2 regions of the Caenibius sp. WL genome follow, and region 1 is predicted to be linked to the other one. Evidence: predicted binding sites of a transcription regulator. Region 1 holds the regulator's gene; the other holds the start of a gene.
What was found. Region 1 encodes LexA, which represses DNA repair genes until DNA is damaged. Its sites were predicted from a motif close to GTTCCNCNCTTGTTCT; they were not measured.
Positions count from the first base shown of each region.

Region 2: the regulator LexA is predicted to act here: its motif matches at 1,968-1,983, upstream of uvrA (excinuclease ABC subunit UvrA).

Region 1 is NZ_CP081844.1:2,054,281-2,058,474, reverse strand. Features, by position in the region: gene K5X80_RS09820 (zinc-dependent alcohol dehydrogenase family protein) at 1-972, shown strand, start outside; gene lexA (transcriptional repressor LexA) at 1,275-1,970, shown strand; gene K5X80_RS09810 (ComEC/Rec2 family competence protein) at 2,203-4,194, opposite strand, start outside.
Region 2 is NZ_CP081844.1:1,778,930-1,783,123, forward strand. Features, by position in the region: gene K5X80_RS08365 (M3 family metallopeptidase) at 1-536, opposite strand, end outside; gene K5X80_RS08370 (nuclear transport factor 2 family protein) at 832-1,257, opposite strand; gene K5X80_RS08375 (hypothetical protein) at 1,425-1,811, opposite strand; gene uvrA (excinuclease ABC subunit UvrA) at 2,054-4,194, shown strand, end outside.

The sequences.
Region 1 (4,194 bases):
GCGGACCGCGATCCGGGCCAGCCCGGCCCCGGCCAGGTGCGGGTGGCGGTGAAGGCCAATTCGCTCAATTTCGTCGATCTCATCACGCTTCATGGGGCCTATCCGGTGGATGGGATTATCCCTCTGCTCGATGGCGCGGGTGTGGTGGAAGCGGTGGGCGAAGGCGTCCAGCGGTTTCGGGCCGGGGACCGGGTCGTGGCCAATCCGCATGCCAACTGGATCGCCGGGCCGCCGGCGCCGGACAGTTCGGGCATGGTCCTCGGGATCATGGCCAACGGCATGCTCGCCGAAACGGTGATTCTGCCCGAAAGCGTACTCGTCGCCCTGCCCGCCAGCCTCAGCTTCGAACAGGGCGCCAGCCTGCCTTGCGCAGGGCTCAGCGCGTGGAGCAGTCTCTCCGGCGGGCCGAGCGGGTATAACGTCACGCCCGGCAGCACTGTCCTCACACAGGGCACCGGGGGTGTTTCGCTGTTCGCCGTGCAGTTCGCCAAAGCCATGGGCTGCCGGGTGATCGCAACCACGTCTTCCGCAGAAAAAATGGATCGGCTCAAAGCATTGGGGGCCGATCATGTCATCAATTATAATGAACGGGCGGACTGGGGCGTGGCCGCGCTCGAAGCCACCGGCGGTATCGGCGCCGATCTGGTCGTCGAAGTGGGCGGGCCCAACACCATGCCGCAATCGATCATCGCCGCCAAAGTCGGCGGGCGGATTGCGATGGTGGGCATTGTCGGCGGGCTCGGCTCGATCGACTTCCTCCACATGCTGCCGATCAACCACAAAGTGCTGACGCTTTACGCCAACGGCATGGGTAGCCGCCGCGATCTGGAAAACATGCTCCGCTTCGTCGATGTCAACGGCATTCAGCCGGTGATCGATTCCACGTTCGCGTTCGACCGGGCGGCCGACGCCTACCGCCATTTCGGCAGCCGCGCGCATATCGGCAAAGTGGTCATCTCGCATCAGGCCTGATCGCCACATTCCGCAGAGAGGCTATCCGGCAGGAAGGCGCACGGCATTGCCTGTGCCTTCCTGTCCGGCCCGGCGGAAACGGCGGTTTTGCGCCCCTGTGAACTGTGTCACCCCTGTCACCCCCTTGGGCCCGGCCACCGGGGTAGGATGAACACGCCTGCGCCTTTTGCTCGAAAATGGCGGAAACGCTTGACGCAGGGCAAAAGGTTGCTTAATTGTTCCTCATTCGTTCACTGGGTGTCCCCCTCGTGAATCTGGACCAAGCAGCCGGGGCACTCCGGCCAGCAAGGGAGCATTTGAGCATGCTTACGGCAAAACAGCATGAGCTTATCCGGTTCATTCAGGCAAAGTTGGAAGAAACCGGCATTTCTCCCTCGTTCGAGGAAATGAAGGAAGCGCTTGACCTGAAATCCAAGTCGGGCGTGCACCGACTGATTTCCGCGCTGGAAGAACGCGGCTTCATTCGCCGCCTGCCCAACCGCGCCCGGGCGCTGGAAGTGCTCAAGCAGCCTGAGGATGTGACCGGAACCGCGGTGCGCGGTGCACCCGCCGATACTGCGGTCGCCCGCGCGATTAAGCCGCCGGTCGCACCGCCGCTCGCCGCCAATGTCAACGATGTGATCGAACTGCCGCTTCATGGCCGGATTGCCGCCGGCGCCCCGATCGAAGCGCTGGAAACGCATGCAACTTTGCCCGTCCCCGCCGCGCTGCTCGGCGCGGGGGAACATTATGCTCTCGAAGTCTCCGGCGATTCCATGATCGAAGCGGGTATTTTCGATGGCGATTTCGCTTTGGTGAAGCGTACGGATAGCGCGCGTGACGGGGAAATCGTCGTGGCTCTGGTCCGCAACGAAGAAGCCACTCTGAAATATCTCCACCGCGATGGCGGCAAGATCCGTCTCGCCCCCGCCAACGCGGCGTACGAGCCACAAATCTACGAACCGCACGAAGTGATCGTGCAAGGCAAACTCGCCGGGCTGCTGCGCCGCTATCACTGAGCCGGAGAGCGAGAGCTTCGCAATGGAGCATTGACGTTGGGAAAGCGATTTTTTTCCGTGCTTAAGAGGTGATCTCTCAGGCAGAAAAGCAAAACTTTTCCTTCCCGTCCCTTTTCCGTTGTTCTCATATTGGCGACAAAGCGGTGGCAGCTTTACCCGGCTGAGTGATGCGCGGAATTTCGCTTATATTGAGAAATAAGTTCCACCACTATCATCCTCTTATAGAAGAATTTTATTCAAATAGCGTGAGGACAACCTTGCCCCGGCCGTGTCCTTTCCACCAACCATGCCGCCCCTGATTCTGGGCCACGGCGGTAACGCTGCGATGGGTGAGATTGATCGCCAGACCTCCGCTCTGTTGCAGCATGCGGCGATCTGCCTTGATCCAGCGCGGTGTGCAATTGCGCGGCAGGCGGCGGTCGGCGATCACGATATCGGCCCGGGCACAAGCCTGGGTCAGCGCGCCCGCCTCGACCAGAGCCCGGCTGCGTGTGGCGAGCAGATGATAGGCCTTGCCCGCCCGCACCACGGTGGCGGTGCAGAAATCCCGGCTGCATCGCGCACCGGGCCACGCGCCGAACAGCACGGGTTCCGCCGTCAGGCCCGACAGTTCGGCCAGATTGTCCCGCGTGTAATCGCTGCGGCTGGCGCGCAGCAGAACCAGGCGCTCCCCCTCGCCCACGATCGCCACATGGCGGCCGTCGCCTGTCACCAGAATGTCCGTGCCGGGCGCGCGCAGCGCCAGCCCGGCCGCCAATATTACGGGCAGCAAGCCGAGCAGGCGCACACGGCCACGCCACAGGGCAAGCCACAGCCCGCCCGCCAGGAACAAGGCGAACACACCGTGCCCCATGGTGGGCAGATGCGTCACCGCGCCGGGCTGGCTCGCGGTGACATGGGCAATGGACAGCAGAAGTTCGAGTGACTTGCCCACCATCCACCATACCGGCGCGCCGATGCCCGCCAGATCGCACAGCAACGCCAGCGCGATCAGTGGCATGGTGATGAACGTCGTGAGCGGAATCCCGACCATATTGGCCAGCGCACCGTAGACACCCGCCCGATGGAAGTGAAACAGCACGATCGGCATCAGCGCCAGTTCGATAACGAAACCCGTCACCAGCAGCATGACGGTCCGCCGCGCCATCCACGCGATCCAGCCTTCTTCACGCGGGGCGAGAAAGGCCCGTATCGGGGCAGCGGTATGCAAGGCGATGATCGCGATCACAGCGGCAAAGCTCATCTGGAAGCTGGGCCCGATCAGCGATTCCGGCCACAACAACAGAACGAACATCACCGCCACCGCAACCATGCGCAGCGACAGCGGCTCGCGCCCGAGCGCCAGAGCCAGCAGCACCAGCACCGCCCCGGCGCAACTGCGCACCGTCGGCACTTCCGCCCCGGTCAACAACGTGTACCCGATCCCCGCGATCGCCCCGACACCTGCGGCCACCAGCGGCAGGCGCACCCGCAGGGCCAGCCATGGCCATCCCGCCAACACCCACAGGGCGAGGACATAGGCCGCGCCGATCACCGCGCTGACATGCAGCCCGCTGATCGACAGCAGATGCGTCAGCCCGGAATCGCGCATCGCCTGTTCATCGCTTTCGGCGATGGCTCCGCGATCCCCGCTGGCCAGCGCCGCCGCGATGGTGCCCGGCGATCCATCGATCCGGGCGCGGATATGCCGGGCCAGACCGCGCTGCAACCGGGGCAATCCCACACTTTCCTCACCCGCCTCCAGAACCGTCACCGGGCCGACCGCGTTGCCTGTGGCCGCATAGCCCTTGAACCATGCAGCACGGGCGAAATCATAGGCACCGGGCAGCATGGGCGGCGCGGGCGGCATCAGGCGGGCTTTCAGCCGGATCACCGCCCCTTCGGCAATCGCGGGGTCGTCCGCACGGTCCGGCAGATTGACGCGCACCTGGATCGCCCGCCCGCTCTCCGGCTCACGCGTCGCCAGAACGAGGCGTACGCGCTCTTCCGCCGGGCGCTCCTCACGCGTCAGGACGCGAGCATCCAGGGTTGCGGTGAACGGGCGGGCAACGGGCTCTGCACCGACCAGTGCCGAGCGCACCCAGATCACTCCGATTCCGCTTGCGAGCACCACTGCCAGCGCGACCACCGCCATAGTGCAATGGATTCGCCGCTCGTTCCCTTTCCAGGCCCAGCCCGCCGCCAACGCGGCCACCGCGCAGAGGAGAATGGCGATCACCCACTC
Region 2 (4,194 bases), 280 kb from region 1:
TTGTCGGCATCGTTCAATTGCGCCCCGGCATTGACGAACCGTTCGTATGTGGTTTCGAGCAGGCGGGCCTGTTCGCCCGTCAGCCCGAGAGCGGCGCGATTGTCGTAAAGCGCTTTCACCCGGCCGAACAGTGCGGTGTTGAGATAGATTTCATCGGTGTGCGCGGCCAGCTTGGGCGAAACCGCCTTTTCCACCGCGTCCAGCGTGTCGTTGGTGTTGGCCCCGACCACGGCGAAGAACGCCGACAGCGCGCGGCTGAGCAACTGGCCCGACCGTTCCATCGCCACCAGCGTGTTGTCGACCGTCGGCGCGGCGGGATTGTTGGCGATCGCGGCGATTTCCGCCTGATGCGCGGCCATGCCTGCCGCAATGGCCGGTTCATAATCGCTATCCCTGATTTTCGAGAAGTCCGGCGCCTCGAACGGCAGAGGGGACTTTTCGGCGAAGGGGCCGGTGTAGGGCGCGGCTTTCGCCGGTGTCAGCTTGGCGGCCTTGGTGACGGCTTTCGCGGCGGGCTTTTCGGCGGCGATGGACATGGCAGGAACACTCGCAATGGCAAGAGCGGAGGTGGCTGCAAGCAGCATCTGACGGAATGACACGGAACGATTTCTCCTGTTCGCTCAGTCTGATGGAATGTGGGAGGTTTGCCGCAAGCTGCAAGGTTTGAACAGGGGCGAAGGTGATGGTTATCCCGGCTTAGGTGGCGGGCGTCCTTCGACAGGCTCAGGACGAGCGGGTCCTGGTATGATTGGCCCCGGCAAGGGATCAGGCACAAGGTCCGTTCGTCCTGAGCCTGTCGAAGGACGCGCACCCACGCCCGCCCCCAAAAAATCAGGCGATATTGTGCATGAAAGCGCGCACCTGGGTGCGGGCGCAAATGCGCCAGCCTTCCGCCGTGCGGGTCAGTTCGTCCTCGTAGAACAGACCGGCGAAAGTGGTGTGCTCGCCATCGTCGGGCGTGGCGGCGGTCAGCGGGACGATGGCGGCGGAGCGCGCCTGCGCCGTGTCGCCGTCCAGATCGATGATGACGGTGGTCGAAACGTGTTCCGACGTCTTGAGGCTTTCGAGCGTGGGGCGCAGGTGCGCCTCGACATCGGCAACGCTGCCGACCGGGCCGCCGAACGCGGCGAAATCCATTTTCGCATCGGGGGTGAACAGCGCGCGATAGGCGGGCCAGTCCTGCCGGTCGAGCGCGTGGCAATAGCGGGCGAGCAGTTCGTTGATCTCCATCCGGTCGGAGATCTCGCGCAGATCCATGGGGCAATCCTCTCTGATATGTTTTTACGGGTTATCGGTGCGTACACCCTATGCGCGCTCGCGGCCCGTTCGCACAGGGGAAATGCCGTGTGTGGGGAAACTCCCTCGTCATTCCCGCCTGCGCGGGAATGACGATTAGGAGAGAGGTGGGGCAATCCGCCCGAGCGTCAGTAGCCCGCTTCGCAGCGCGCGCGGTCGCCTCGCCGGCAGGCTTTGACTGCTTCTTCCCAGCGCGCCATGGCGGCGGCGTGATCGGCGGCGGCCTTGGCGGCGGCGGCTTCCTGCTGCTGGATGATCGCTTCGCGTTCGCGCACCGCTTCGTCGTGGGCCTGCTGGCTCGCCGCGTTGGCTTCGAGCTGCGATTGCGCGGCGGCGGCCTGTTCCCGATTCAGCCGTTCGCGGGCCTGTGCATCGGGATCGGGCGCATCCGCCATGGCCTCGGCCAGCGATCCGTCCTGCGGGGCCGCGTCTTGCGCGGATGCGAGAGCGGGCAGGCCGAACAGCGCGCAGGCGGCGCCAAGCAGGAGAGCCTTGTGGGGCAATGCGATTTTCATGCGATACTCCAGTCGATGACAGGCGGCGAACATGGGGCAAAGCGCCGCGCCATGCAATCGGGCACGCGCGGCCGTTGCCTGCGCGGGGGCGGGCGGGCCGCCAGAACGGCGGTGGAGCGCGCCTTTGCGCGGGGTTCCGCACGCTCTTGACCTGCGCGAACATTTGAGGAACAAGTTGCGCGCCGGAGATGCGATGCGCGCGCCTCTGGACTCCTGACCTCAGAGACCCCAGATCGCATCCCATGGCACTTACCACCATTTCCGTCCGCGGCGCCCGTGAACACAATCTCAAGGGCGTGAACATCGATCTGCCGCGCGACAAGCTGATCGTCATCACCGGCCTGTCGGGCTCCGGCAAATCGAGCCTCGCGTTCGACACGATCTATGCCGAAGGGCAGCGCCGCTACGTCGAATCGCTCAGCGCCTATGCGCGCCAGTTCCTCGAAATGATGCAGAAGCCCGATGTCGAACATATCGACGGGCTTTCCCCGGCGATTTCCATCGAGCAGAAGACGACCAGCCGCAATCCGCGCTCCACCGTCGCCACGGTCACCGAAATCTACGATTACATGCGCCTGCTGTGGGCGCGGGTGGGGGTGCCCTATTCGCCCGCCACCGGCCTGCCGATCGAAGCGCAGACCGTTTCCAACATGGTCGACCGGGTGATGGAACTGCCCGAAGGGACGCGGCTCTACCTGCTCGCCCCGGTGGTGCGCGCCCGCAAGGGCGAATACCGCAAGGAACTGGCCGAATGGCAGAAAGCGGGCTTCACCCGCGTGCGGATCGACGGCGAAATGTTCGAGATCGAAAACGCCCCCGCGCTCGACAAGAAATACAAGCACGATATCGAAGTGGTGGTGGACCGCCTCGCCGTGCGCGAAGGGATCGAAACGCGGCTGGCCGACAGTTTCGAAACCGCGCTCAAGCTGGCCGAAGGGCTCGCCTATGTCGATCTGGCGGATGGGACTGTGGCAGACGTCGGTGCGCGTCCTTCGACAAGCTCAGGACGAGCGGATGGGGGTAAGGGATCAGGCACAAAGTCCGCTCAGCCTGAGCCTGTCGAAGGCCACGCGCCATCGGCAGCCCAATCGCTGACCGCCGGGATCAAAGGCGCGGGCATTCCGGCCAACCGCATCGTGTTCAGCGAAAAATTCGCCTGTCCGGTCAGCGGTTTCACCATCGAGGAAGTGGAACCGCGCCTGTTCAGCTTCAACGCGCCGCAGGGGGCCTGCCCGGCCTGCGACGGGCTGGGCGAAAAGCTGCTGTTCGATCCGCAACTGGTGGTGCCGAACGAGAATCTGACGTTGAAACAGGGGGCCGTCGTCCCCTGGGCCAAGAGCAATCCGCCGTCGCCCTATTACATGCAGGTGCTGTCCAGCCTCGCGCGGGCCTACCAGTTCGACCTGACGACGCCGTGGAACGAACTGGCGCCGGACCAGCGCACGATCATCCTCCACGGCACCGGCGGGATGCCGGTGGAACTGACGTTCAAGGACGGCAAGAAGGAATACACCGTCGCCAAGCCGTTCGAAGGGGTGATCGGCAATCTCAACCGCCGCATGCTGCAAACCGACAGCGCCTGGATGCGCGAGGAACTGGCCAAGTACCAGACCGCGCAACCGTGCGAGACCTGCGGCGGCAAGCGGCTGAACGAGAAAGCGCTGGCGGTGAAAGTCGCCGGGCAGGATATCGCCGGGCCGACCCAGCTTTCGGTGTCCGATGCGCTCGCCTGGTTCGGTGGGCTGGAACAGCAGCTCACGCCCCAGCAGCAGCAGATCGCCCGCGCGATTCTGAAAGAGATCAACGAGCGGCTGGGCTTTCTCAACAATGTCGGGCTCGACTATCTCAATCTCGACCGGACGAGCGGCACGCTCTCGGGCGGGGAAAGCCAGCGCATCCGCCTCGCCAGCCAGATCGGCAGCGGGCTTTCGGGCGTGCTCTACGTGCTCGACGAGCCGAGCATCGGCCTCCACCAGCGCGACAACGACATGCTGCTGGAAACGCTGAAGCGCCTGCGCGATCTCGGCAACACGGTGATCGTGGTGGAGCATGACGAAGACGCCATCCGCGCCGCCGATTACATCGTCGATCTCGGCCCCGGTGCGGGCGTGCACGGCGGCGAAGTGGTGGCCGAAGGCACTTTGAAGCAGGTGCTCAAAAGCAAGGCCAGCCTCACCGCCGCCTATCTGAACGGCACCCGCGAAATCGCCGTGCCCAAGACCCGGCGCAAGGGCAACGGCCACAAGCTGACGGTGCACGGCGCGCGGGCGAACAATCTCAAAGGCGTCACCGCCGCGATCCCGCTCGGCACGTTCACCTGTATCACCGGCGTGTCCGGCTCGGGCAAGTCCAGCTTCACTATCGACACGCTCCATGCTGGGGC